DNA from 3 places in the Acidovorax sp. SRI_002 genome. Region 1 is predicted to be linked to each of the others. Evidence: predicted binding sites of a transcription regulator. Region 1 holds the regulator's gene; each other region holds the start of a gene.
What was found. Region 1 encodes sigma-54, which starts transcription at its own class of promoters, with help from an activator protein. Its sites were predicted from a motif close to TGGCANGNAANCTGCTTT; they were not measured.

Region 1 (9,645 bases):
GTACAGGGGCTGGGGGTTGTCGCCATGCGGGTCCCAGCCGCTGGCGGCAATCATGGCGGCGGCCAGGGTTTCTTTCAGTGGCGCATCGCCCTTGTCTTCGCGCCAGCCGCGTTTGAACAGCGGCTCGCCCGAGGTGTCGATGTAGATCGTGGCCTCGTCGGTGGTCAGGTGCAGGTGGATGCGCACATCGGGCCACTGGGTGTTCACGTCGGGGCGCACCCCGCTTTTGGCGCGAAAGCGGTCGGCCACGGCGTCCTTGACCTTGAGACCTGCGAAGTTGAGGCTCTGCAGCGGGCTGTGCTGGGCGGTCACCTCGACCTTGAAGGTCTGGCGCGTGGTGAACCAGATTTCCCAGGCCACGTCGCTGGCCATGGCATAGAGATCGTTCTCGGAGCGGTACGGGCGGTGCGCCAACTGCACCAGCACGCGCTGGGCCAGGCGGCTGTGCAGGTTGAGCAGCAGCGCCTCGCGCCACGAGGCGCGCAGCAGCACGCCGCCGCGGCCGACCAGCAGGTCTTGCCCCGTGAGGCCGGTGATGCCATGCACCTCGTCGGCCAGAAAGCCCTCCACACCAGCGGCGCAGGGGAGAAAAAGTTGGAGTTGGTTCATGTCGATGGGGAGGATACGCGCTCAGACAATGCGTGGGAATCCGGCGTTCCCGCGCGGGCCAGCAGCAATTGGCGGATGGATTCGGGGATCGGCGCCACCTTGCGGTCGGCCTTGCCGATGAAGACGATGCCGATCTTGCCGCGCGCCACCTCGCGGCCTGAGGTCTTCTCGGTCATGCAAAAGACCAGGTCAAACCCATAGCGGTTGAAGTCCGCAGGCGCCATCTCCACGCGCATGGTTTCACCGTGGAAACCTTCGGACTTGTACTGCGCCACGATGTCGCCGACCACGATGGACAGCCCGCCCACGTCGGCCTCGGGGTAGCCCAGCGACTGGAAGAAGCGCACCCGCGCTTCAGAGACCAGGCTCAGCAGTTGCGCGTTGTCCAGGTGCCCGCCTTGGTTGACGTGGCTGATGTAGATCTGCAGCTCGGTGGCAAAGCCGAAGTGCGGGGGGAGGTCGAAGACGATGCGGGCCATGGTGGGGTGGCGGATAGAAAAACGAAAAATTCAAACAGGGCGAGCCATGCGCCCCCAACCGGGGTACCTACAGCGCCTTGCGCAGGTTGGCCGGCGCGATCTTGAGCGCTTCGCGGTACTTGGCCACGGTGCGGCGTGCGCACTCGATGCCCTGCTCCTTGAGCATCTCGGCGATCTGGCTGTCGGACAGCGGCTTGGCGGGGCTTTCTGCGGCCACAAACTGTTTGATAAGGGCGCGCACGGCGGTGCTGGATGCATTGCCACCCGTCTCGGTGCCAAGGCCGGAGCCAAAGAAGTACTTCAGCTCATACGTGCCAATTGGCGTAGCCATGTATTTGGCGGTGGTCACGCGGCTGATGGTGGATTCGTGCAGGCCCAGTTCGTCGGCGATGTCGCGCAGCACCAGCGGGCGCATGGCCAACTCGCCGTGGGTGAAGAAGCTTTTTTGCCGCTCCACGATGGCGCGCGAGACGCGCAGGATGGTGTCAAAGCGCTGCTGGATGTTCTTGATGAACCAGCGCGCCTCCTGCAGGCGCTGCTGCATGCCCTGGTGACCCTCGCCGCCCTTGTGGCCGCGCAGGGCGCCAGCATAAATGTCGTGCACGCGCAGGCGCGGCATCACATCGGGGTTGAGGCTGACGATGAAGTTGTGCTGGCCATCGCGTCCATTGGCACGCCCGGCTTTGCGCACGATGACATCGGGAATGATGATGTTGCGCTCCACGTCGGCAAAGCGACGGCCGGGGCGGGGCTCCAGGCGAGCGATCAGCGCCATGGCGGCGCGAGTGCGCTCTTCGCCGTCGCCACACAGCTGCGTCAGGCGGCGGATGTCGCGGCGGGCCAGCATCTCCAGCGGCTGCTGACAAATGCGCAGCGCGGTCTGCACCGTGTCGGGGTCAGCATCGCTGTCCTCGTCGGCAGCCAGCGCCGTGAGCTGCAGCGTCAGGCATTCGGCCAGGTTGCGCGCACCCACGCCGGTGGGCTCCAGGCTTTGCAGCAGGCGCTGGGCCACGGTGAAGCGGTGCACCAGCTCTTCGATTTGCTCCAGGTCGTCCGGCCCGGCCAGGCTGATGGCCAGCTCTTCCAGCGGCTCTTCGAGGTAGCCGTCGTCGTTGAGCGATTCAATGAGAAAACGCAGCGCGGCGCGGTCGATCTCGGACAAGCGCAGCGCCAGCGCCTGACGGTGCAAAAAGGCGGTCAGCGATTCATGCGAACGGGCCAGCTCGGTGGCGTCGGCCTCGTCGCCTTCGGAGTCGTTGCGGTTGCGGGCGGGCGCATCCCCGCCCCACTCCGCGTCGTTGGGCGCCATTTCTACCGTGCCGTCACCGCTCCAGTCAGGCTCGTCAGCGCCAGCACTCGGTGCTTCAGCATCATTTTGGCCTTCAGCGCTTGTGCTGCTTGCGCTGATAGCTCCTGAAAATATAGCATCATCGGCGCTGTACTCATCGGGCTGCGCGGGCGTGTCGGCGGCTTCCAGGCCAAACTCCTCGCGCGGAGCTTCGTCGGCATTGCGTTCGAGGAACGGGTTTTCGTCGAGCATCTGCTCGACTTCCTGCGAGAGTTCGAGCGTGGACAACTGCAGCAGCCGAATGGACTGCTGAAGCTGGGGGGTCAATGCAAGATGCTGCGAGACGCGCAGCGAGAGTCCAGGCTTCATCACATCCTGAAGTGTTCGCCAAGGTAAACACGTCGTACCTCGGCGTTGTCCACGATCTCGGACGGCGTGCCCTGCGCGAGCACGCGGCCATCGCTGATGATGAAGGCGTGGTCGCAGATGCCCAGGGTTTCGCGCACATTGTGGTCGGTGATGAGCACACCAATGCCCCGCGCCTTCAGGAAGCCGATGATGCGCTGGATCTCGATCACGGCAATGGGGTCGATGCCGGCAAAGGGCTCGTCCAGCAGGATGAAACGCGGTTGTGTAGCCAGGGCCCGGGCAATCTCGACGCGGCGGCGCTCGCCGCCGGACAGGGCCATGGCGGGCGAGGCGCGCAGGTGGTCCACGCGCAGCTCCTGCAGCAGGGCCGTCAGGCGCTCCTCGATGGCGTCGCGCGAGAGCGGCTGGCCGTCATCACCACGCTGCAGTTCCAGCACGGCGCGCACGTTCTCTTCGACCGTGAGTTTGCGAAAGATCGAGGCTTCCTGAGGCAGGTACGACAGGCCCAGGCGCGAGCGCCGGTGGATGGGCATGTGGGCCACCGATTGGCCGTCGATGCGGATGTCTCCCTCGTCGCTGCGCACCAGGCCCACGATCATGTAGAACGAGGTGGTCTTGCCCGCGCCGTTGGGGCCGAGCAGCCCCACGACCTCACCTTTTTGCACGACCAGCGAAACGTCCTTGACGACCTTGCGGCTGCCATAAGACTTCGCCAGGTGCTGCACCTCCAGGCGGCTGCCCGCCTGGGAATCAGGCCCCAGGCGGCTACCCGCCTGAGTGTCAGGACCGGTACTCACAGCGGGCCCACTCACTTGGCGCCGCCGCCAAGGCTGTTGCTGGGGCGCAGCGCCGGGGCTGAGGCCGGGGACGCCGCCTCGGGGGCCGCCGCAGCGGGCGGTGGATCTTTGGGGGCCAGCACGGCGCGCACGCGGCTGCCCGGCGCGGGGGCATCGCCCGCAGCGTTGGTGGCGGTGCGCTTTCCGTCCACGGAGAACACGTCGGTCAGGTTGTTGTAGACAATCACGGCGCCGGTGATCTCGTCGCTGAGCACAGCGCCCCGGTAGCGGCGCAACTCGGCACGGGTGATGAAGCGCACGTTGTCGGCCTTGCCGTCGTACTCGATGACTTCGCTCTCGCCTTCGATGAACTCATCGGGTGCTCCCGGCAGGGTGTCGCGCTTTTGCCGGAAGAAGGCGCGCTTGCCGGGCTCAGCCGTGACCACACCGTACTGGTAGCCATCGGCATCCTGGCGCACATCCAGCCGCGCGCCACGCAGCACGATGGAGCCCTTGGTCATGACCACGCGGCCAGAGAACACGCTGGTTTGCTTGAGCTCATCATGGCGCAAAGCGTCCGCCTCAATGTTCATGGGCTTGGCGCGGTCGGCCTTTTCGGCATGGGCCACACCGAAGGTGCAGGCCAGGGCCGCGAGCAGGAGGATCGGAAGGAGGCGATGGTTCATAGGGCACGAATCTTGCAATCATTGTAGCCACCCCGTCGCGTTCCTCCATGAAAAAAGCCCGCATGTGCGGGCTTTTGCCAATGGGAACCGGCGGCCGGGCGAAAACCGTCAGCCTTTGCGGGCCACTGTCGCCAGATGTTCCACCACCTGCAGCACGTTTTGCATGCTGCCCGCCATGGTGCCATCGGTGTAGAACTTGCCCGCCACACCCATCGAGGGCACGCCCTCCACACCGTAGGCGTCCTGCAGTTGCGAAGCACGGCGAACCTGGTTGGACACGCTGAACGAGGTGTAGATTTCCTTGAACTTGGCGGCGTCCACACCCTGTTGGGCCACCCAGGCAAAAATTTCGTCGTCCTTGGCCAGCTTCTGCTTTTCCACATGGATGGCGCGGAACACCTTGGCGTGCAGGGCTTCGAGCTTGCCCATGCCTTCCAGGGCGTAGTACAACTTTTGCTGGGGCACAAAGCTCGCGTTGAAGGCCACGGGCATACGACGGACGGAGAGGTCCTTGGGGGCGGCCTTGACCCAGGCGTCGAGCGCGGGTTCAAAGGCGTTGCAGTGGGGGCAGCTGTACCAGAAGAACTCGATCACATCGACCTTGCCCGCAGGCGCGTCGGGCGCTACCGGCTTGTCCAGCCGCCGGAAGTCCTTGCCCTCCTTGAACTGGCGGGCCTGAGCCAGCGCGGGGGTGGCCACTGGCAACGTCAGGGCGGAAGCGGCAACCGCCGAGGCGGCGGACAAAGAAAACTCACGGCGTTTCATGACAAAGACTCTCCTGTTACAGGTCTGGGGGATGTGAGCCATGCCCCCGCAAAAAGTTCAGCCTCCCGAAGCTTGGCGCATCAGCGCTGCACGCGCACCAGCGCCGACTCCAGACCGGCGCCATCGAGCTTCTCCTTGAGCTGCTCGGCGTCGTCGCGCTTGGTGAACGGCCCCACACGCACGCGGAACACCGCCCGGCCATTTTGCTCACGCTCGCTCACGCGGGCCTCCCAGCCCAGCATGGCCAGCTTGGCGCGCTGCGCATCGGCGTCCGCCTGGGTGCGGAAAGCCCCGGCCTGGACAAAGTAGTCGAACGGGTCCAGATTGCCCTTGGCAGCAGCCTTGGCCACGGCCAGATCGCCCAGCGGGTCGGCGCCGGGCTTGGTTTCAGCCTTGGCCTCGGGCTTGCTGGCAGCGGGCTTGGGTGCGGGCGCCGATGCCACAGCCCGCGCATCCGGCGCGGCTGGGGTGGGCGCCGAGGCAGCCACAGCGGGCGGGGCTGCCGGGCGAGCCGGATTCTTGCCATACAAAGGCGAATTGGGATCCCAGTTCTTGTTCTTCTGGGTCTCGGCGGCGTCCATGTCCACGCCCCGGCCATTGCCCTTGTTGAGGAAGGGCACCGGCACCTTGGTCACGTACACCGCCACAGCCAAGGCAGCGCCCAGGCCCACGATGACCCCAACGATAAAGCCGACGATGGTCCCGCCCGTCTGTTGTTTCTTCATAGTGACTGCTTACATTCTGGTTGGAGCCGACACGCCCAGCACGGCCAGGCCATTGTGCAATACCTGCGCGGTGGCGGCGACCAGCGCCAGGCGAGCCTTCTTCACGGCCTCGTCGTCCACCAGGATGCGCTCGGCGTCGTAGTAGCTGTGGTAGCTGGCGGCAAGGTCGCGCAGGTAGAAGGTCACATCGTGCGGGGCTTCGCCGTCGGCCGCAGCCGTGAGCATTTCGGGGTACTTGGCCAGCTGCAGCATCAGCGCCTGGGCCTGTGGGCCTTCGAGAGCCGACAGATCAATATCGTGCAGCGAAGCCACGTCGCCACCGCCAGCCTCTTGCCAAGCGCGCAGCACCGACTGGATGCGGGCATGCGCGTACTGCACGTAGTACACGGGGTTGTCGTTGTTCTGCGCCACGGCCAGGTCCACGTCGAAGGTGTACTCGGTATCGGGCTTGCGGGAGAGCAAGAAGAAACGCACGGCGTCCTTGCTGGTCCATTCGATCAGGTCGCGCAGCGTGACATAGCTGCCTGCGCGCTTGCTGATCTTGACCTCTTCACCACCCTTGACCACACGCACCATCGTGTGCAGCACGTAGTCAGGGTAGCCCTGCGGAATGCCCACGTCGGCCGCTTGCAGCCCGGCACGCACGCGGGCAATGGTGCCGTGGTGATCCGTGCCCTGGATGTTGACGACCTTCGTGAAGCCACGCTCCCACTTGGCGATGTGGTACGCCACATCAGGCACGAAGTAGGTGAAGGAGCCGTCCTGCTTGCGCATGACGCGGTCCTTGTCGTCGCCGTAGTCCGTGCTTTTCAGCCACAGCGCGCCATCTTGCTCGTAGGTCTTGCCATTGGCGACGAGCTTGTTCACCGTGGCCTCGACGCGGCCGCTGGTGTACAGGCTGGACTCCAGGTAGTACTCGTCAAAGTGCAGGTTGAACGCCTGCAGGTCCTTGTCCTGCTCGTTGCGCAGGTAGGCCACGGCGAACTGGCGGATGTTGTCGTAGTCCTCTACGTCGCCGTTGGCCGTGAACTCGCGGTCGTCGGCCTTCACCGTGGCCTTGGCCTTGAAGGCCTCGGCAATGTCGGCGATGTAGTCACCGTTGTAGAAGTTCTTGGCCAGCGGGTTGTCGCTGTCGGTGGGCCAGCAGTCGTCGCCGGGCTTGAAGCCCTTGGCGCGCAGCTGCGTGCTCTTGGTCAGCGTATCGATCTGCACGCCCGCGTCGTTGTAATAGAACTCGCGGTGCACCTTCCAGCCCTGGGTGCTGAACAGGTTGCAGATGGCATCGCCTAGAGCCGCTTGGCGGCCGTGGCCCACGTGCAGGGGGCCGGTGGGGTTGGCCGAGACAAACTCGACCAGCACGCGCTGGCCGTTGTCGGGTTGATAGCCGAAACGCTCGCCAGCGGCCAGCACCTCGCGCACGATTTCCTGCTTGGCGGCGGGCTTCAAGCGAATGTTCAGAAAGCCCGGTCCGGCGATTTCAATGGCATCCACCCAGCGGGTGAAGGCTGGCGTGGCCTCCAGTGCGGCCTTGAGCTGTTCACCCAAGGCGCGGGGATTGAGCTTGAGCGGCTTGGCCAGTTGCATGGCGGCGGTGCAGGCGAAGTCGCCATGGGCCGCCACCTTGGGGGATTCAAACGCCGCCTTGGCGCCAGCGCCAGGGGACAGGACTTCCAGCTCGGCTGCAAGCGCAGCGAGCAATTCATTTTTGGCTGTGAGCATCGGCGGATTTTACGGGGCCGGGCCGGGGCGCTCACCGAGCATGCCGCCAGCACCGCCAAAGCAGCCCTGCGCAGCCAGTACGCAACAGATCGTAAAGAATCATGGCCTGGCCTGCGGCGTGTCAGCCCCGTCTCCAGGGCATACGTTGTAATCGGGCAATCCGACGCAGGTTGCGTCAGATGCCACACTCTACTGGAGCCCCTATGAACAAGCTTCTCTCCCTGACAGCCCTGAGCCTGGTCCTTTCGTTCGGCGCAGCCCACGCTGCCGACGCCCCTGCCGCTGGAGCCAAGGCCGCCGCCCCGGCCACGGCAGCAACCCCCGCCACGCCGGCAGCGCCTGCGGCATCGGCCGCCGCGCCCACCAAGCAGCAGACCCGCATGGCCACCTGCAATGCGGAAGCGGCGGACAAGAAGGGCGACGAGCGCAAGGCTTTCATGAAGACCTGCCTGAGCAACAAGCCAGAAACCCAGCAAAACAAGATGAAGGCCTGCAACGCTGACGAAAAAGCCAAGACGCTCAAGGGCGACGAGCGCAAGGCCTTCATGAGCGAATGCCTGAAGAACAAATAAGCCCTGACAAAACAAAGAAAGCCGCTGCCCGTCAGGGTCAGCGGCTTTTTTCTGGGTGGAACGTCTTTCTTGCGACGCCTACCAGCCCCGCGCCCAGAACACCGCGATCACCGCCACCACGGGCAACACGTGGGACTGGATCATCACGAGGCGGCGTACCTTGGCCACCTCCTGCGCCGCTGGCAGTGCCCCCGTGCTGCGCAGGGCATGGTGCCAGCGGCGAAACACCAGCGAAGGCCAGAAGGACAGAAGAACCATCGCCAGAACGATGGTGATCTTGATGTGAAACAGCGGCTGCGAGAGATACCACGAAGCCCCCTTGATGCCCCATAGGACACGCGCCACGCCGCTGGCGATCATCAGCGCCCCCGCCACACCGTAGATCACATCCAGCCGCGCCAGGCGCTCGACCACAGCGGCGTTCATCCACTCCATGCGGCACAGCGCCGCCTGGCTCGATAAAAAGACCACAAAGGTCAGGATGGCCACCAGGTGCAGGGCGGCGAGGACGGCTTCGAGGGTCATGGGGGTTTCCTTTGCAAAACCCAGGACCTCATTGCGCGCGGCTTTTCTGGAGCCCGGGTGGCCGCCATTTTGCTTGAGGAATTTCGCTACCGCCGCGCAACGCGGCATGCCGGTATGCGTGCCACCGCATTGCGCCCCCCAAAAAAAAGCGGCGCAGACCCGAGGGCCTGCGCCGCTTTGACCGAACACCGGAGCGGACGCGATCAGGCAACCGTGCGGGCCATCGCGCCTGCGGGCACATCCGCAGGCACCACCGGGGCCATGGCAGTGGCCGGGGCGGGCAGAGGATGACCGTTCAGCGCGGCATCCAGGCGCTCATGGTCCAGCGCGTTTTCCCAACGGGATACCACCACGGTGGCCACGGCGTTGCCGATAAAGTTGGTCAGCGAGCGGCATTCGCTCATGAAGCGGTCCACGCCCAGGATCAGCGCCATGCCGGCCACCGGCACTTCAGGCACCACGGCCAGGGTGGCGGCCAGAGTGATGAAGCCTGCACCGGTCACGCCTGCTGCGCCTTTGGAGCTGAGCATCGCCACCAGCAGCAACGCCACCTGGTGACCCAGCGTCAGTTCGGTGTTCGTGGCCTGGGCGATGAACAGCGCGGCCAGCGTCATGTAGATGTTGGTGCCGTCCAGGTTGAAGGAATAGCCCGTGGGCACCACCAGACCCACCACCGACTTGCTGCAACCGGCCTTTTCCATCTTTTCCATCAGCGAGGGCAAGGCGGATTCAGACGACGAGGTGCCCAGCACCAGCATCAGCTCGGCCTTCAGGTAGCGGCACAGCTTGAACACCGAGAATCCACACAGCCGCGCCACAAAGCCCAGGATCACCACCACGAACAGCAACGAGGTGATGTAGAACGAGCCCACCAGCCAGGCCAGATTGACCAGCGAACCCAGGCCAAACTTGCCGATGGTGAACGCCATGGCACCGAACGCACCGATGGGCGCGGCCTTCATCACAATGCCCACCACCTTGAACACGGGGGTGGTCAGCGCTTCCAGAAAATGCTGCACCGGACGGCCCGCCTCACCCACCAGTGCCAGGCCCACGCCAAACAGCACGGCCACGAGCAGCACCTGCAGGATGTTGTCGCCCACGAAGGGGCTGACCAGCGTCTTGGGGATGA
Region 2 (9,645 bases), on a different contig from region 1:
GTAGCCCACGCTGGTCACCTGCGCGGGCTGCGTCAGCCCGGCGATCAGCGAGCGCTCGAACACGCGCCGTGCCTGCCCGGCCGCAGGCACGGTCGGTAGCACCAGCCCCTGGCTCACGCCCATGGCGCTCAGCCAGGTCAGCAGCGGCTGCGAGGTCTGGTCCTCCCCATTGAGGCATTGCAGCGTGATGCGCGCCAGGCGCGTGACGTTCTCGGTGCGTTCGGTGTAGCGACCCAGCCAGAACAGGTTTTCGGCCGCGCGGCTGGTCACCTGGCGGCTGCGGTGCACCACGGCGGGCGCGGCCTGGTTGTGGGCCAGCAGCGTGGTGGTGTCCACGGGGCCATCTGTCTGCACCCATACATCGGCGCTGCTGCCGCCGCGCTGCATGGATGTAATGCCGCTGTCGCCCTGGGCCAGGCGGGCCAGCCCGCCCGGCAACACGCGCCACGAGCCGGGGCCGTCGCACACCGCAAACACGCGCAGCATCACCGAGCGGGGGGCGATGGGGCTGCCGCCCTGGCCCGCACCTTCTGCGGCTTCACTGCGCCAGGTGGGCATTTGCGACAGCGGCAGGTGGGCCTGCACGGTGTATTCGTCGCCCTGGGCTTCGATGCGTGCGGACCACTGCGCCAGGTCTTGCGCCGACAGCGCACCGCCCAGCACGGGCACGCGCTGCGCCATGGGCCAGGTGGGGCGGATCACGCTGTGCGCGAGCTGCGGCAGCACCGCCTGCATGGCCGAGCGCTCGCCACACCACCAGGTGGGCAGCGACGGCAGGGCCAGCTCTTCGCCCAGCAGGTGGCGCGACAGCGCAGGCATGAAGCCCAGCAGCGCCGACGATTCGAGGAACGCCGAGCCCGGCGCATTGGCCACCAGCACGTTGCCCGCACGGATGGCCTGCAGCAGGCCGGGCACGCCCAGGCGCGAGTCGCTGCGCAGCTCCAGCGGGTCCAGAAACTCGTCGTCCAGGCGCTTGAGGATGCCGTGCACCGGCTGCAGGCCATGCAGCGTCTTGAGGTACAGGCGCGCGTCGCGCACGGTGAGGTCGTTGCCCTCGACCAGCGTCAGACCCAGGTAGCGCGCCAGGTACGCGTGCTCAAAGTAGGTCTCGTTGTACGGGCCGGGCGTGAGCAGCACGATGCGCGCATCCGCCCCCGCCGGGCTCATCTGCCGCAGTCCGTCGAGCAGTGCGCGGTAGGTGGCGGCCAGGCGCTGCACATGCATCTGGCTGAACGCCTCGGGGAACAGGCGCGAGATGAGCAGCCGGTTCTCCAGCAAATATCCCAGGCCTGAGGGCGCCTGCGTGCGCTGCGTCACCACCCACCAGTCGCCCTGCGCGTCGCGCGCCATGTCGAACGCCGCGATGTGCAAATGGGTGCCGCCCACGGGCTGCACGCCATGCATGGCGCGCAGGTAGCCCGGGTGGCCCTGCACCAGCGCGCTGGGCAGCAGGCCTTTGCGCAGCAGCTCCTGCGGGCCATACACGTCGGCCATCACGCGGTTGAGCAGGCGCGCGCGTTGCAGCACACCGCGCTCGATGTGTGCCCAGTCGCCCTGCGAGAGGATCAGCGGGAACAGATCCACCGACCAGGGCCGCTGCGGGCCGTCGGCGTCGGCATAGACGTTGTAGGTGATGCCGTTGTCGCGCACCTGGCGCTGCAGGCTTTGCATGCGCCGGTCCAGGTCCTGGAAGCCCTCGGGCCCCAATTGATCAAAGAATTGGGCCCAGGCGCCAGTGATATCTGGCTTGTTTGCTATTGATTTGGGAGTGGCCGATGCAGTGACAGCGCCGGGGGCGTCCGCCACGCTGGCACCCCGCAGCTCGTCAAAATGCCCGGCCGCCGCAGCGGGCGCCAGTGCAGCCGCCAACTGGGCTGCGCTGTCAGAAGGGTCGGGGGTGGGGAGGCTGTCGTTGAGGTGGTTCACTGCGCTCGATTTTCGGGCATTTGGTCGACAACACTCTGCGGGTAACCCGCACCGTCGAAACTGGCGGGGCCGATGCCAGAGACGCCAAGCAAGGGCCGCCCCGCAGCAAGGGCGTCGTCCCCCTGGGGGGAAGGCGCGCAGCGACTCAGGGGGGCTTCTCTACCTCCGCATCTTTCGCCGCAGATCCAGCGTGAACGGAAACTCCCGGCTGCCCGGCAGTTCAATGGTCGCGGGCGGCACCGCCAGCCTGCCCGGCGTGTGGCCCATGCGCGAGAAGCGCGCCAGGCGGCGGCTTTCGGCCTCATACGCGTTGACCGGGAAGGTGTCGTAGTTGCGCCCGCCCGGGTGCGCCACGTGGTACTGGCAGCCGCCGAGCGAGCGGTTCATCCAGGTGTCCACGATGTCGAACGTGAGCGGCGCATGGGCGCCAATGGTCGGGTGCAAGGCCGAGGGCGGGTTCCAGGCCTTGTAGCGCACACCGGCCACAAATTCGCCGGTCGTGCCCGTGCTTTGCAGCGGCAGCGGCTGGCCGTTGACGGTGACCACATGGCGGCTTTCGTTCATGCCCGTCACGCGCACCTCGATGCGCTCCAGCGACGAGTCCACATAGCGCACGGTGCCGCCCGCAGAGCCTTCCTCGCCCATCACATGCCAGGGCTCCAGCGCGTTGCGCAGGGTCAGCTCCACGCCCATCGATTGGACGGTGCCGACCATGGGGAAGCGGAATTCGAACTGTGGCGCAAACCAGGCGGGGTCGAACGCGTAGCCTGCAGTGTTCATCTCGGCCATCACGTCGTGCATGTCCTGCTGGATGAAGGTGGGCAGCATCCAGCGGTCGTGCAGCTCGGTGCCCCAGCGGGCGGCGGGCGCGCGGTAGGGCGCCTTCCAGAAGCGGGCGATCAGGGCGCGCAGCAGCAGCTGCTGCACCACGCTCATGTGGGCGTGGGGCGGCATCTCGAACGCGCGCAGCTCCAGCAGGCCCAGGCGACCGGTGCTGCTGTCGGGCGAGAACATCTTGTCGATGGAAAACTCGCTGCGGTGGGTATTGCCCGTCACGTCCACCAGGATGTTGCGCAGCGTGCGGTCCACCAGCCAGGGCGGCATGTCCTGGCCGTACAGGGCGCGGTTGGATTCGATCTCGCGCAGTGCGATCTCCAGCTCATACAGCTGGTCGTTGCGCGCCTCGTCCACGCGCGGCGACTGGCTGGTGGGGCCGATGAACAGGCCGCTGAACAGGTAGCTCAGGCTGGGGTGGTTGTGCCAGTACAGCAGCAGGCTGGCCAGCAGCTCGGGCTTGCGCAAGAACGGCGAGTCGGCCGGTGTGGCGCCGCCCATCACAAAATGGTTGCCGCCGCCGGTGCCGGTGTGACGGCCATCGGTCATGAACTTCTCGGCCGACAGGCGCGTCTCCCACGCGGCCTGGTACAGAAACTCGGTGTGCTGCACCAGCTCCTTCCAATGGCTGGAGGGGTGGATGTTCACTTCGATCACGCCCGGGTCGGGCGTGACTGCCAGCACCTTCAGGCGTGCGTCGCGCGGGGGCGGGTAGCCTTCGAGCACGATCTTCATGCCCAGCTCTTCGGCCGTGGCTTCGATGGCGGCCAGCAGGTCCAGGTAGTCGTCCAGGCGTGCCAGGGGCGGCATGAACACGTACAAAACGCCGTACTTCTCGCCCACCTTCTCCGCCTTGGGGCCGCTGGCGCGGCGCGGGTCGCGCACCTCCACGCACAGGGCGGTGCGTGACAGGCCTGCGGCCGACTGGAACTTGCCCGGGGGCTGCACGCCCGCATGGGGGTCGGGCTGCCCTGCCTGGCGCGCGTGGTCGCCGCCCGCAGTGCCTTGCGCCATGCGGCGTGCCTCGCCCGGTGCGGTGGCGCCCGCCAGGTAGGGCAGGTCGCGGTCGCCGGTGACAGGGCCCGCTGGAACGGAATACCGCGCACGCAGCGTGGCGGCAGCGGCCAGCGGGCCCTGGGGTGCAGTCGGGTCTTGCGCGATCAGGTGATCGGTGTCCGACGCCTTCACCCAGGGCAGGGCGTCCAGCGGCAGGCGGTAGCCCATGGGCGAATCGCCGGGGATGAGCAGCATGCGGTCATCGCGGAAGAACCACGGCCCGGTGCTCCACACGCTGCCCACCAGCGTGCCAGCGCCTTCGCCTGCCTGCAGCGGCAGCACGTAGCCCACCACGCTGTCGAGTTTTTGCTCGAACACGCGGCGAAGGCGTGCGCGCTCCAGCTCATCGTCCAGGCGCGCGTCAAACGGGTCCACGTTGACCGGCAGGCGCCGCTCGCGCCACAGGTAGTAGAAGGTGTCTTCATAACCGGGCTGGATGTAGCGGTCGGTGATGCCCAGCTTGCGCGTGAGGTGGCGCACAAAACGTTCGGCGTCGGCGCTGGTGTAGTGCGAGGGGTTGCGTTCGTCAGCAAACAGCGCGGGGTTCTGCCACGCGGGCTGGCCGTCGGCGCGCCAGCAGATCGACAGTGCCCAGCGCGGCAACTGCTCACCCGGGTACCACTTGCCCTGGCCAAAGTGCAGGAAGCCGCCCTGGCCGTATTCGGCGCGCAGCTTGTGCACCAGCTCGGTGGCAAAACCGCGCTTGGTGGGGCCCAGGGCGTCGGTGTTCCACTCCGGCGCGTCGCGGTCGCCCACGGCCACAAAGGTGGGCTCGCCGCCCATGGTCAGGCGCACATCGCCCGCCACAAGGTCGGCGTCCACCCGCTCGCCCAGCGCCAGCACGGCCCGCCACTGGGCTTCGGTGTAGGGCTTGGTCACGCGGGGCGATTCAAAGATGCGCGTCACGCGCATCTCGTGGCTGAACTCCACCTCGGCCTTGTCCACGCCGCCTTCAATCGGCGCGGCCCCCGAGGGCTGGGGTGTGCAGGCCAGCGGGATATGGCCCTCGCCCGCCATCAGGCCGCTGGTGGCATCCAGGCCGATCCAGCCCGCGCCGGGCAGGTAGACCTCGCACCAGGCGTGCAGGTCGGTGAAGTCGTGGTCGGTGCCGCTGGGGCCATCGAGCGCCTTCACGTCGGGCGTGAGCTGGATCAGGTAGCCCGACACAAACCGCGCCGCCAGCCCCAGGTGGCGCAGCAGCTGCACCAGCAGCCAGCCCGAGTCGCGGCACGAGCCGCTGGCCTTTTGCAGCGTCTCCTCGGGCGTCTGCACGCCGGGTTCCATGCGGATCAGGTAGCGGATGTCTTGCGAGACCTGCTGGTTGAGCTTGACAAGGAAATCGATGGTGCGCTGCTTGCTGCGGTCCACCTTGTCCAGATAGGCCTGCACCAGCGGTGTCATCGGGTCGGTGGCCAGGTACGGTGCCAGCTCCTGCTGCACATCGCTGCTGTAGTTGAACGGGATGTTCTCGGCCTCGGGCTCCAGGAAGAAGTCGAAGGGGTTGTACACCGCCATTTCCACCACCAGGTCCACCGTGACCTTGAACTCGCGCGTCTTCTCGGGGAAGACCAGCCGCGCCTGGTAGTTGGCAAACGGGTCCTGCTGCCAGTTGATAAAGTGCTGCGCGGGCTCGACCTTGAGCGAGTACGAAATCACATTGCTGCGGCAGTGGGGCGCGGGCCGCAATCGGATAGTCTGTGGCCCGAGGCCGACCAGCCGGTCGTATTGGTAGTGCGTGACGTGGTGGAGCGCGGCGTGGATAGGCATATGCAGGCCATGCTAGCAAGTCCCGAGCCATCGCGGGCAACTATTCCAAGGGCGGTGACAAGCGGTCATCGGCTGTTCACAATGTGCGGTCCGTGCCCCGCTGCTGGGGCTGTCTCTCTCTCTCTCTCTCTCTCTCTCTCTAGCTTATCGCGCACCAACTTGGTGATGCCCTGATTCACCCATGTCCCATTCCCCCCAACTTCTGCTCCTGCCCGGCCTCGCGGCCGATGAACGCATGTGGCGCGGCGTGCTGCCGCTGCTGCCCGCCGCGCTGCGCCCCGCTGTCGCCACGGCCCACCAGGATGTGGGTCTGCACACCATCGAGGACTTTGCCGCCCGGCTGCTGGCACAGCACGCGGGGCCACTGGTGCTGGCCGGTGCATCGATGGGCGGCATGATCGCCATGGAAGCCGCGCGCCAAGCGCCGGAGCGTGTGGCCGGGCTCGCGCTGCTGGGCACCACCGCGCGGCCCGAGACGCCGGATATGCGGGCGCTGCGCGAAGCCGCTATCGAACTCTTTGAACAAGGCCGCCTGCGCGAAGTGATCGAGCCCAACGTGGCCTTTGCCTTTCATCCTGACAACGCCACGCGGCCTGAGCTGGTGCAGGCCTATCTCGACTTTGTGCTGGACGCAGGCGCCTCCCACCTGGTTCGCCAGAACCGCGCCGTCATCCATCGGCCCGATGCCCGCCAGCACCTGCCCGGCGTGGTCTGCCCGGTGCTGGTGGTATGCGGCGAGGCTGACCAGCTCACGCCGCCCGAATGTTCGGCTGAGATTGCGGCGCTGGTGCCCGGTGCTGAGCACCACCTCTTGCCGGACAGCGGCCACATGCTGACCATGGAGCAACCTGAAACGGTGACACGGCTGCTGGTGCAGTGGTTGGCGCGCAGCGGATGGATCTGACCTGAGCTTCCTTCCTCTCGCCTTGTGGACGAGGGCGCAGTGGTGGGCGGGATGGACTTAGAGCGGCTCAAAAAACTCAGCGAAACGGCCATCCCTAGGCGTTCGGCCTCAGGCAGTACAAGGAGTACGGCAAGGTGGGACAACGACGCCAGGGAAGTTTGTGAGGCGCTCTCAGGCAGTTTGTCGCGCTGGCTTTGTCTCGGGCGCCAGTTGTGTTTCCGCATACCAGCTGCGCAGCTTGCCGGGGTTGAGCAGGCCCTGCGGGTCGAAGCGGCGCTTCATGCCCACCACGGCCGGGTCCAGGTTGTTCTGCTTGCCGTCTTCTACGATGTACACATGCGGGTTGTTGATCTGCACGCCGTGGTCGCGGTAGATCTGCATGATCTGGTTCAGGCGTTCTTCGGTGGTGTAGCGGATGATCTGCAGGCCGCTGCAGTTGAAGGCGCCTTCCTTGGTGCGCAAGAATTCCAGGTGCATCATCACCTCGCCCTTCAGCGCTGCCTCCAGCGCCTTCACCTGCTTGAGGCGGTGCATGGGGTTGAAGCCGCTCTGGATGTAAGTCAGGCCCTTGTCCACCTTGAGGGCGTGCAGGGTGGTGTGGTTCCAGGTGTATTCGAGCAGCGTCTTGTGGCTGCCGGCCACTTCGTCGGCGGTCTTGCGGTAGGTAATCTGGCCGCCGTGCTGAGCCACCATATCGCGCATGCCGGCTTCGGAGTGCGGGGCTACCAGCATCAGCACCGCGTGCTGGTCGGCGGGCAAGTGCTCGGCCAGGCTGGTGAAGTATTGCGGGATGGGTGCGGCCAGAAAACACACCTCCTTTTTCTCCAGCCCGGGGGCGCTGCCAAAGCGGTCGGCAAATTCCAGCGCGTCGTCAAACTTGTCGAAGGTAGCGATGCATTCGGTCCACTCCACGGCAGGGGTCAGGGCCACTTCCAGCTCCAGCACGATGCCGTTGGTGCCGTAGGTGTGGTGCTGCAGCATGGCTTCGGGGCCGTGCAGTTCGATGATCTGCGGTTCGGGCTCCACCGTCATCGCACGCACGGCCAGCACGTTGCCAGGCGCGGCCAGCGGGCCGTGGTTGATGGAGCCTGCCCCCCCAAAGCCGCCGCCAAACAGCCCGCCCAGCGTGGCGCTGCGGTAGGTGCTGGGCAGCCAGCGCAGCTCTTGCCCATGGGGCTTGGCCTGCGCATCAAAGTCTGCCAGCCGGATGCCCGACTGCGCGCGGCCCACACCGCCGCGCACCCAGCCAAATGCGTTGTAGCCCGACAGGTCCAGGATCACGCCGCCGTGCAGCGGCGTGCTTTGCCCGTAGTTGCCGGTGCCGCTGCCGCGCACGGTGAGGGGAATGCCCGCGCTGGCGCAGGCGGCCACCACCTGGCGGATTTCTGCTTCGGTGCGCGGGCGCACGGCGATGTCGCCGCGCTTGCCCGCCAGGTCACGCTTGAGCACGGGGCTGAACCAGGCAAAGTCCTGTGAGAGGCGGCCCACGCGCAGCGGGTCGGCGATCCAGTCGAGGCCGGGCAGCAGGTCGGGCAGTTGATGGGCGGTGGTGGTCATGTCGGTATCTCCTTGGCCGCTGGTGGCCGTTTTGGGCAAAAGAAAGCCCTTGCCGCGCGCCACTGGCTGCGCGAGGTTTGTTGGCGATGGGGTTGAAAGGGCTAGTCGTGCGACGTTTCGCTGGCGTGCCAGCCGCCCAGGGCGACACGGGTGAGCCAGGCCATCAGCACGAACAATGCGACCCCGGTGAGCGAGATCAGCAGCAGCGCAGCAAACATGCGCGGGATGTTGAGCTGGAAGCCCGCCTGCAAAATCTGGTACGCAAGCCCCGCACCCTGGCCCCCGGTGCCCGCCACAAACTCCGCCACCACGGCGCCGATGAGCGCCAGGCCGCTGGAAATGCGCAGCCCGCCAAAGAAGTAGGGCAGCGCACTGGGAATGCGCAGGCGCAGCAGCGTCTGCAGCCGCGTGGCGCGGTTGAGCTGGAAGTAGCTTTGCAGATCCGGCTCCACACTGCGCAAACCCAGCGTGGTGTTGCTGATGATGGGGAACAGGGCGACCAGTGCGGCGCAGATCACCATCGAGGCCGTCGGGTCCTTGACCCAGATGATGATGAGCGGTGCCACGGCTACGATGGGCGTGACCTGCAGCAGCACGGCGTAGGGGAAGAGCGCGGTCTCGATGCGTTTGCTCTGCACAAACAGGAACGAGATGAGCACACCCGCCACGGTGGCCACCACAAAGGCCAGCACCGTGATCTTGACGGTGACCCACAGCGAGCCGCCCAGGGCGGCCCAGTCGGTGAACAGCGTCTTCATCATCAAGATGGGTGAGGGCACCAGGTAGGGTGGTAGCTCCATGGCCGTGACCAGCCCCTGCCACAGCGCGATCAGCACTAGGCCGACCAGCACGGGGTACACCACGCGCTGCACGCGGGGTTGGGCCATGAGCGGCGGGCGTTTGGGTGTGGCCTTGGCGGCAGGTTTGGCAGCGACTGTTGCAGGCGCTGAGCGCGGTGCGGCTGCGGGGTGGGCGGTGACCACGGGCGACGCCATCGGTGCGGAAGGGAAGGGGGTGCTCATGCCACGGTCTCCTCGGTGTCCACGCTGGCGCGCAGCAGGCTGTCCTGCAGCAGCTTGGCATAGCGGCTGAATTCGGGCGACACCATGAAGTCGGCCGTGCGGGGGTAGGGCGCGTCGATGCGGAACTCTTCGACCACGCGGCCCGGGCGCGCGGCCATCATGACCACGCGGCTGGAGAGGAACACCGCCTCGTGGATCGAGTGCGTCACAAAGATCACGGTGAGCTTCTTCTTGCGCCACAGATCCAGCAGGTCGGCGTCGAGCTTGTGGCGCGTGATTTCGTCGAGCGCGCCAAAGGGCTCGTCCATCAGTAGCAGGTCGGGCTGGGTGACCAGGCCGCGCGCAATCGACACGCGCATCTGCATGCCGCCCGACAGCGCGCGGGGTAGCGCATGGGCAAATTTCGACAACCCCACCAGCGCCAGCGCTTCGGTCACGCGCGCATCGGCCTCGGCGCGGGGCACGCCCGCCAAGTCGAGCGGCAGGCGCACATTGGTCTGCACACTGGCCCAGGGCATGAGCGTGGGCGACTGGAAGACAAACGCCATCTTCTTGCCGCTCTCTTCCAGCTGCGCCACG
Region 3 (9,645 bases), on a different contig from region 1:
TGCCCGGCAAACAGCATCTGCCATCTTCAATACATTCAACTGACAGCCCGTTGCGCGCCCTACACAATGGGAGGCCCGACCTTGCCGCAGACTTTTTGCCCTGGAGTCTGAACAATGAAAAATAACCATCTCCCAAGGTTCAAAAATCCAACCACTCAATATGGTGCCACACTGGTGGAGTTATTGGTTGGAATTACCATCGGCCTTATGACGATTGCCGTTGCCGCCAGTGCACTGATGATTTCGCGCGGGGTATCTGGCACTGTGACTGATGCCAGCCAAATTCAACAACAAGCCTCTTATATCTTTCGCATTATTGGACAGCAACTGCGGCAAGCAGGTTCGATGCGCCTGGATCTGGCTGCCAATAAGGGGCCTGCTGATCCCATTGACGCGGCAGATGTTGTTGCTTTCACTCCAGATATATCACTTCACTCACTGACAGCATCTACACCGCCAATCTCTGGAAAAGACTCACCAACAGCGTCTGAATACAAACTCTCTGTGGCTTATCAGAACTATGCGGAGCCGAGCTTCACATCTGCATCCAGCGTGTCATTTTTCCGCGACTGCCTTGCCAACGCACCAAATTTACCGGTAGCCCCCCTCGAACAAAACATCATTCAAAGTCAGTTCGTGGTGCAAAGCGAGGAGTTTCGCTGCAATGGAACAGGAGTGGGATCACAAGCGTTGGCCCGCAATATCGCAGACTTCCAAGTCAACTACCTTCGGCAAACGGATAGCAGTACAGGTACTCCGAAAATTCAGACCGTCAATGCAACCACGATTGGAACGGCCTGGAATACTGTTTATGGAGCGGATGTATGCATCGTACTTTATGGCGATGAACCTATCGATATGCCCGCCGGTAGCTCCTACACTGGCTGTGATGGCACTGCCGTCAATATGAGCAGCACCGGCACACTTCCGGCCAATCGAAAAAATCGCCTTCACATGACCTTTCGCACCACATACCAGTTGCGAAGCCAAGGGCTGACGGGCTGATTACGGACAATGATCATCATGCAAAGCATGTCAAAAAAATCCCATCAAATACAACGTGGCATTTCTCTATTCGTAGTAATAGTTATTGTCATGCTCTCAGCTTTACTGGCAATGTGGGGATCCAGAACCTCTCTGTTTAATGAAATGATCGTTGGGAACGACGCCGACTATCAGCGAGCTTTTGAAGCAGCGCAAGCGCTCATCCAAGATGCAGAATTCGACATCCGTGGTGAGCGACCAGATGGGACCGCCTGCGTCCCGGCCGCAGGTAAACCCGAGGTATGCAGGGTTCCTGACGCGGTAGTAAATAAAGTGTGGATACCCACGGAAGACAAGGAAATTGGGGACATCTTAAGCGAACTGGATGGTGCAACTACAAAATGTATCAAAGGAATATGCCTGAAACGTACAGGCAATCAGGATTTCTGGAATGACAAGACCACATTGACTGCACTAATGGTGGATGGTGTTGGGGCGCGCTATGGCCAATTTACTGGCGCCGAGGCAGGCAGCAAAAGCAATCCAATCCTGAAATTAAATCAGCCAGGAGATGATGCCACCAAAGGCGGCTGGTACTGGATTGAAATTCTTCCCTACGATAACAATGCAGGGAATACAGGCCTTATCACCAATGGCTCCAACAGCCTTGCACTAAACCTCCTTCCAAGCGTCGCATACCGCATCACTGCCGTAGCTCGTGGGCTTAAACCGAGTACGCAGGTTGTGCTGCAGTCAACTTTTGTTCGTCAGAAAATGAAAAACTGACAGGAGAATTTTTATGAAAAAATCGCCATTATTCAAAAAAACGGCTATCGGCGCTCTGATTGCTGCAGTCTGCACCCCTCAAGTAACGTTAGCTGACCCCCTGGATTTTTCGACACTTCCCCCGGGTTTGGTATCCATACCCCCGACACCGAATGTCATTCTGTCCGTGGATGATTCCGGGAGTATGAGCGAACAAGTAGGAGGCGGGGATACCAAGACCAAGATGTTCCGCTTGAAAGAAGCTCTCGCAACTGTATTCAATGACAAACTACTGCTGCCCGATGGGAAGATTCGCTTGGCATGGCAGGTGATGCACAACAATGGTGGATCTCCTGGGGCAGGCAATCTGACTGCAGGTGCTGTCAACTCCATGAAAGTTCTTGACGACGCCCATCGGACCAATTTTTTGAGCTTTGCAAGCAGCCTTTCACCAAATAGCGGAACCCCATCTCACCGGATGATGAAGCAAGCCTACACCTATATGAAAGTGGGTAAGAGCTTGAATAGTCCTTGGGCCTATACACCTGGGACAAAGGAAGAACCTTACTTGGGTTGCCGCCGCTCATACCACATTTTCATGACCGATGGCGGTTGGAATGGTTATGCCGCCAGCGAACTGCCTGGAGAGGCAGACAATGTGAATTACACACTCCCTGACGGACAAATTTACGATACAGCATCTGATCAAACCAACGTCTATCGGGGTGCACAAGGTGATTTGTTAGCAGATTGGGCCATGAGAATGTGGCGAGAAGATTTGCAGACAGGGATTGACGACTTGATCAAGCCCAGTACAACTGATGGAGTTCCCTCTACAGAAACTTTTGGCTCAACCACATTACAACGGTACTGGAATCCGAAGCACAATCCAGCCAAATGGCAGCACATTGTGAACTATACCATCGGATATGGCACTGGCGCTTATTCGTGGCCAAGCGCACCCAAATGGTCGATGGCAGATGATGACAACTACGGTGCGGGCGGAGATTACTCAAAGCTCGTCGCAGGCACAACGACCTGGGTACCCACAGTACTCCAAAATCTTAATTCCAACAATCCTGCCGAACTTTGGCATATTGCAATTAATAGTCGCGGAAAATTCTACCCTACCGGCCCTGGCCGTAAATATGACTTAAAAGAAGCATTTAAAAAGATTCTTGAAAATATTAATCTTGAAAATACAGCCGATGTAGCCAGTATGGCAGGCAGTTCAAGCACCAACATCCGAACTGATCTTCAGCGATTTACTGCAGGCTATGACCCCAAGAAGTGGTCAGGGTATGTAAGAGCCGATAAAATTGACACGTCAGGCAATACATCGCCTGATCCAGGATGGGGAGTTGTGAGCGGCAGCACCCACAAAACTACAGCCAACAAGCTGGATCTTCGGGACATTTCAACCCGGGTGATTTTGACCACAAATGACGATACCAACCAAGGCGTATCTTTTGAATGGGAAGCTGGGACGACAAAATTGAGTGCAACTCAGAAGGCACTTCTTGACGCTGGTAGTCTTGGGGAAAAACGTACCAACTTCATAAGGGGTGAAAGAACCTATGAAGAAGGTACTGTCAGCAAACCCTTTCGCGTACGCGACTCACGGCAGGGAGATATTGGAAACTCCAGCATCTGGTACGTCGATAAGCCTGCCAGCAATTATTCGTTCAAAGGTTATAAATCCTTCGTTTCTACGCACAAAAACCGACTTCCGATGGTCTATGTAGGCGGCAACGACGGCATGCTGCACGGTTTTTCTGGAGTGGATGGGGAAGAACAGATTGCATATATTCCCAAAGCAGTCGTTCCTGAACTCGCTAAGCTAAGCGAGCCCGGTTACGTTCATCGCTATTACGTAGATGGCTCTCCATTCACAGGTGATGCAAACTTGGCAGATAGTGCATCGCCACCAGATTGGCGAACCCTTCTAGTTGGCACCTTGGGAGCAGGAGGCAAGGGGTACTTCGTGCTTGATGTTACCCAGCCTGGTGGAAAGTCAGGCACTCCTGCAACGACCTTCGCCACTGTGAATGCCAAAGACTTGGTTGTAATGGATAAAACTTTGCACCCCAGCGCACCATTGACGGCAGGCAGCGACGATGAGGACATTGGTCATATTTTCCATCCTCCCGTCATGGATGACAACAATCCATTCAAAGCCAGCCAAGTCGCAATGATGAACGACAACCGGTGGGCTGTAATTATGGGCAATGGGTATAACAGTAAAAATGAGCGGCCCGTTCTACTGATTCAATATCTGGATGGCCTCAAGGAATTGGTGAAAATTGTTGCCACAGGGAACCAAAAAATCAGCTCTCCAGTTAATGCTACTCTCGACACCAATGTCATTGCCAACGGCCTTTCGGCACCCAAACCAGTGGATATCAACAGCGATGGTAAAGTGGATATCGTTTACGCTGGTGATCTGAAAGGTAATCTCTGGAAGTTCGACTTGACCAGCCCTAATGCCAGCGTCTGGTCGGTCGCAGCATGGGGAAGCACCGATGCCACACCTTGTGCCTGGAAAACTTCTATTTGCAAACCTTTGTTTACCGCAGAGTACTCGGGGAAGCGGCAGCCCATCACTGCACCTCCCACCGTCAAGGCAAATGACCGCGGTGCCGGCGGAATGATGGTGGCCTTTGGTACCGGCGCGAATCTAACTGACAATGATCGGAGCAGTACAGATGTGCAGTCTGTCTATTCCATTCTTGACAATACACACTACAAAATCGATTCTGGCAAGCTTGTGATCAACACAGATATATCCGACGATGGTGTGATTCCTACTGCTGTCAGTGGAACCAGCGATCTGGTTAAGCAAGACATGGTGGATACCGCAGGGATTGCGGGTCAAGGAGTAAGTTCTGCTCGGCGCTTCTGGCAAATGACCCAGAATAATGTCAACTACGATGCTACCAAAGGCCCGGTGAAGAAAGGCTGGTACTTCAACTTTCAAGTAACCAGCGAGCGTGTGCTGCGTCCGATGAGTTTTTTCGATGCAAGCAACAATTTGATGGTTTTTTCAGTTACTCCAGCGTACGGTGGCAACGGTTCTACTGACGAAACCTGTGAACCGGCAGGCACGCCAGAGAAAGCCTACCTTACCTTGCTCAATATCATGGATGGCAAGAAACCAGGCGTACAGGTTATGGACCGCAATGGTGATGGCTTCTACAACACCACAGACGATGGCGTGTCACGGATGACACTGCCACCCGGAGCTGTCAGCAATGTAGCCGGCAAAAAAACCATTACGCTCTCCGGAGGAGACAACAAGCCCGACAAGCTTGCACGCATGCCCGAGCAACCTGCACGCCCCAGCTGGCGCCAGCTGCAATAATCGGTGCTTCAACCAGGGAGCAAAATCATATGCATAAAAAGCACCAAGGCTTCACGCTGATCGAGGTGATGATTGTGGTGGCCATCATTGGCATCCTCACCGCAATCGCCATACCTTCGTACAGCGAGTACATCCGACGCGGGCACCGTGCTGACGCGCGCGCTGGATTGCTACAGGCGCAACAATGGTTGGAGAGAGCCTCCACTGCCACCGGCAGTTATCCAACTGCTATTCCAAATTCCCTCCAGTTTCGCCGTTCGGATGGGACTCTGGACCCTACCAAGCGCTATACCATCGCCATTGGTGGGCCTGCCACGACGTCGTCATTCACACTGACGGCAACACCGAGGGCTGGCACTCCCCAGGCAGGTGACAAGTGCGGCGACTACACATTGACCCACACAGGGATACGAGGCGCCAACGGGAAAATCCAAACCGACGCTGGCTTTGATGCCACCTGCTGGGACAAATAGCCACTAAGCTACCATCTTGGGCGCCATGATTCATAAAGCGCCCCCCCATATCCACCAAGCGCTTGGGCTCGCCACCCAAGCGCTTTTTGTTTCCAACCCCAACCCTCGTGTTGGCTGCGTGCTTGTCTCTCCAAGCGGCGAAGTGATAGGCCAAGGGTTCACGCAGCATGCGGGTGGGCCACACGCTGAAGTCGTGGCCCTGCGCGACGCCAGCGGCAAGGGGTTCGACACGGCAGGCGCCACAGCCTATGTGACGCTGGAGCCCTGTTCCCACCATGGGCGAACTGGCCCCTGCTGCGATGCACTAATCCAAGCGGGTGTTGCCAAAGTGGTGGCCTCGTTGGCGGACCCAAACCCTTTGGTGGGCGGACGTGGGTTTGACCGGCTGCGTGCGGCAGGGGTGGAGGTCGTGGTCGGCCCTGGGGCTGAAGAATCCCGAGAACTCAACATTGGTTTTTTCAGCCGCATGATCCGGGGTACACCCTGGGTGCGGCTGAAAGTAGCAAGCTCGCTGGATGGCACTACCGCCCTGAACAATGGCGCCAGCCAGTGGATCACGTCCCGCGCTGCGCGGGCGGATGGACACGCGTGGAGGGCCAGGGCGTGTGCTGTATTGACGGGCATTGGCACCGTGCTGGATGACAACCCCCGGCTCGACGTCCGCGAAGTTCCCACGCCACGCCAGCCCCATGTGGTGGTGGTGGACAGCCAGTCGCAATTGCCGACCGACGCCAATCTGCTAATGAAAGGGCGCGATTGTTATGTCTACACGGCCTCCGACAACGAAACCAAGAAGGCCGCCTTGCAAGCCTGTGGAGCCACGGTGATCTACCTGCCCAATGCGAACGGCAAGGTCGATCTTTCGGCAATGCTCAAGGACCTGGGCCAACGGGGCATCAACGAGCTGCATGTAGAGGCTGGGCACAAGCTCAATGGCTCTCTGGTCCGAGAAGGCCTTGTCGATGAGCTGTTGCTGTACCTGGCACCACGGCTTTTGGGTGCGGGACGGGGAATTGCAGACTTTGGCCCGTTGACGGCCTTGGCCGATGGGCTGGCGCTGGAATTCAAGTCCGTAGAGACCTTGGGCGCGGACTTGCGTGTTGTGGCACGGGTGCAGGGACGCGACAGTTTCTAATTCCCCCACCCCACACTCCCGGCAGGCACGGGCTTCGCCATGCGGAAGGTAAATAATGGGTGGGGCAACGACCGAACAACAGCAGCTGGTGGGCTCTGCGGGCGCATCCCAGTGGGAAGTGCCTGCAAAACAACGCAAGCCCCCAGCCGCAAGGGGCGCTCAACCGCGCAGCACAAAGATGACCCGCCACCACCACCCAGCTCAGCCCACCTCCGCAGAAGACGACAGCCTCGGCAAGGCGGCTGCGTTTTGATACTAAAAAAACTCTCACAAAGACACCAGCGCCAAACTCGCTCAAAACTTGGGCTTTGCACAAGCCAGATACCTCGCAACTTTCACTGGATGGCAGTTGCGCGCTCGCGCCGTCGTCATCGCTGCTGGGCGGCGGCGACCCTCGCGGCACGGCCCATTGTCACCTCTCCTCCCCAGCCCTTTCCGCACCACACCAAAACAGTGCAAAACAACGCACCATTCTTTGGCGCGATTTTTGCTTCAATTTGGTGCAAATCTGGTAGCTAGGCTCGAAACGCACCAGAACAGATCAACCAATCGCGCGAGGACGTTATGGAAGCACTCAAACAGGGCACTGATGCCCTGTTCATTCTTCTGGGGGCCATCATGGTGCTGGCCATGCATGCAGGGTTTGCCTTTCTGGAACTGGGCACGGTTCGCAAAAAGAACCAGGTGAATGCGCTGGTCAAGATCCTGGTGGACTTTTCGGTGTCCACAGTGGTGTATTTTGTGGTGGGCTACAGCGTGGCCTATGGCACGCATTTCTTTGTGAGCGCGGAATCGCTGGCGCAGCAAAACGGCTACGCACTGGTCAAGTTCTTCTTCCTGCTCACTTTTGCGGCTGCCATTCCGGCGATCGTGTCGGGCGGGATCGCGGAGCGGGCCAAGTTCTGGCCCCAGCTGATGGCCACGGCGGTCATTGTGGGGTTTGTCTATCCGTTCTTTGAAGGCATTGCCTGGAACCAGCACTTTGGGGTGCAGGCCTGGATCAAAGGACTGACGGGCGAAGAGTTCCACGACTTTGCGGGCTCCATCGTCGTGCATGCCATGGGCGGGTGGATCGCCCTGCCGGCCGTGATCCTGCTGGGCTCGCGCGCCAACCGCTACCGCAAGGACGGGGCCATCTCTGCCCACCCGCCTTCCAACATCCCGTTTTTGGCGCTGGGCGCCTGGGTGCTGGTGGTGGGATGGTTCGGCTTCAATGTGATGAGCGCACAGACCGTGGACAAGCTCTCCGGCCTGGTAGCGGTGAACTCGCTGATGGCCATGGTGGGCGGCACGTTGGCGGCGTTGGTGCTGGGCAAGAACGACCCGGGCTTCGTGCACAACGGCCCGCTGGCCGGGCTGGTGGCTGTGTGCGCGGGCTCCGATCTGATGCACCCGCTGGGAGCGCTGGTGGTGGGTGCCGTGGCGGGAGCAATCTTTGTGGTGATGTTCACGCTCACCCAGAACCGCTGGAAGATCGATGACGTGCTCGGCGTGTGGCCGTTGCATGGCCTGTGCGGCACATGGGGCGGGCTGGCAGCAGGCATTTTCGGCAGCAAGGCGCTGGGTGGGCTCGGTGGTGTGAGCTTCTCGGCCCAGTTGATCGGCAGCACCCTGGGCGTGGCCTGGGCGCTGGTAGGTGGCCTGGTGGTGTATGGCATTCTCAAGAGCACGGTGGGCCTGCGGCTCACGCAGGAAGAGGAATTTGACGGGGCTGACCTGTCGATCCACAAGATCAGCGCCACGCCAGACCGCGAAGTGAGCTGGTAAGCCCGGCGAGGCGCTGAGAAGGCCACTGCCAACCTGGCAGCCGCTGTGGCGGAGTTGGCGCCGCGTCTGACAAGCGCGGCCACCGCCACACGGTCACAATCGCGCCATGCTTTTATCGACCCCTGCCATTCCAGCGTTTCTGGGCAACACGGCCCGCTACGGCTGGCTGGCGCTTTTGGCCGTCATCGTCGCAGGCGCAACCAGCGGCTGCGCCGGCCTGCCCAAGGACGTGGAGCGGCCGGTGTCGAGCGCCCTGGCCTCCCCCGCAGGGACGCCCCTGGGCCAACTCGTCGAGGAGCGCCGGGCATCGGCAGGCGGCCGCCACCCCTCGGGGTTCCTGCTGCTCAGTGGGCCACAGGCAGCCTACAGCAGCCGCCTGGCGCTGGTAGATGCCGCGCAGAAAACGCTGGACCTGCAGTACTACGCCATCCATGCCGACGCCAGCACCGAGCGCCTGCTGCTCAGTGTGGTGGCCGCAGCCCGGCGCGGCGTGCGTGTGCGGGTGTTGCTGGACGACTTTCACAGCGTGGGCCGGGATGCGCAGGTGATGCGCCTGGCCTTTGTGCCCAACATCGAGATGCGCATGTTCAACCCGCTCACCGGGACACGGGGCTCGCCGCTGGGGCGCATGTTCAGCGCGTTGAGCGACTTTTCGCGGGTGCAGCAGCGCATGCACAACAAGCTCTTCATCGCCGACAACGCCATGGGCGTCACCGGGGGCCGCAACCTGGGGGACGCCTATTTCGGCAATGCCGACTCCGGCAATTTTGTGGACCTGGACGTGCTGGCCGCAGGGCCTGTGGTGCAGGATCTCTCCCGCAGTTTCGACAGCTATTGGAACAACGAGCGCGCCTACCCCGTGCAATCGCTGGTCACGCGGGAGGAACTGGACATTCTGCGCGAGCGCATGCGCAACTCAGATGCCGTGCAGCGCGAGCGTATCGCAGGCCAGGGTGGCGCCCTGGCACCGGACAGCCAGCCCGTGCAAGACGGCCGGCGAACCACCGCCGCCCAGCGTGCGCGCATCTGGGACTACCAGCCCATGGACCTGGCGCAAGCGCAGTTCACCTGGGCCCCGGCAGCGGTGCTGGTGGACAAGCCAGCCAAGATTCCGCCCGATGGCACCTCCCTGGCCGCGCTGCCTGAAAAGCCCCCGGCCC

Region 2: the regulator sigma-54 is predicted to act here: its motif matches at 5,596-5,613, upstream of AC2YJX_RS13845 (transglutaminase family protein).
Region 3: the regulator sigma-54 is predicted to act here: its motif matches at 7,195-7,212, upstream of AC2YJX_RS12385 (ammonium transporter).

What each region holds. Positions count from the first base shown of each region.
Region 1 is NZ_JBYCZW010000008.1:276,101-285,745, forward strand. It holds gene AC2YJX_RS22325 (THUMP domain-containing class I SAM-dependent RNA methyltransferase) at 1-609, opposite strand, end outside; gene AC2YJX_RS22330 (acyl-CoA thioesterase) at 606-1,088, opposite strand; gene AC2YJX_RS22335 (RNA polymerase factor sigma-54) at 1,156-2,745, opposite strand; gene lptB (LPS export ABC transporter ATP-binding protein) at 2,745-3,542, opposite strand; gene lptA (lipopolysaccharide transport periplasmic protein LptA) at 3,554-4,207, opposite strand; gene AC2YJX_RS22350 (thiol:disulfide interchange protein DsbA/DsbL) at 4,316-4,972, opposite strand; gene AC2YJX_RS22355 (SPOR domain-containing protein) at 5,053-5,697, opposite strand; gene argS (arginine--tRNA ligase) at 5,707-7,416, opposite strand; gene AC2YJX_RS22365 (PsiF family protein) at 7,620-7,988, shown strand; gene AC2YJX_RS22370 (DUF2214 family protein) at 8,067-8,513, opposite strand; gene AC2YJX_RS22375 (dicarboxylate/amino acid:cation symporter) at 8,717-9,645, opposite strand, start outside.
Region 2 is NZ_JBYCZW010000004.1:563,808-573,452, reverse strand. It holds gene AC2YJX_RS13850 (circularly permuted type 2 ATP-grasp protein) at 1-1,926, opposite strand, end outside; gene AC2YJX_RS13845 (transglutaminase family protein) at 2,086-5,583, opposite strand; gene AC2YJX_RS13840 (alpha/beta fold hydrolase) at 5,765-6,487, shown strand; gene AC2YJX_RS13835 (FAD-binding oxidoreductase) at 6,659-8,044, opposite strand; gene AC2YJX_RS13830 (ABC transporter permease) at 8,146-9,066, opposite strand; gene AC2YJX_RS13825 (ABC transporter ATP-binding protein) at 9,063-9,645, opposite strand, start outside.
Region 3 is NZ_JBYCZW010000004.1:234,804-244,448, forward strand. It holds gene pilV (type IV pilus modification protein PilV) at 1-111, shown strand, start outside; gene AC2YJX_RS12360 (PilW family protein) at 115-1,005, shown strand; gene AC2YJX_RS12365 (pilus assembly PilX family protein) at 1,024-1,770, shown strand; gene AC2YJX_RS12370 (PilC/PilY family type IV pilus protein) at 1,784-5,110, shown strand; gene AC2YJX_RS12375 (type IV pilin protein) at 5,140-5,583, shown strand; gene ribD (bifunctional diaminohydroxyphosphoribosylaminopyrimidine deaminase/5-amino-6-(5-phosphoribosylamino)uracil reductase RibD) at 5,609-6,718, shown strand; gene AC2YJX_RS12385 (ammonium transporter) at 7,283-8,485, shown strand; gene AC2YJX_RS12390 (phospholipase D family protein) at 8,592-9,645, shown strand, end outside.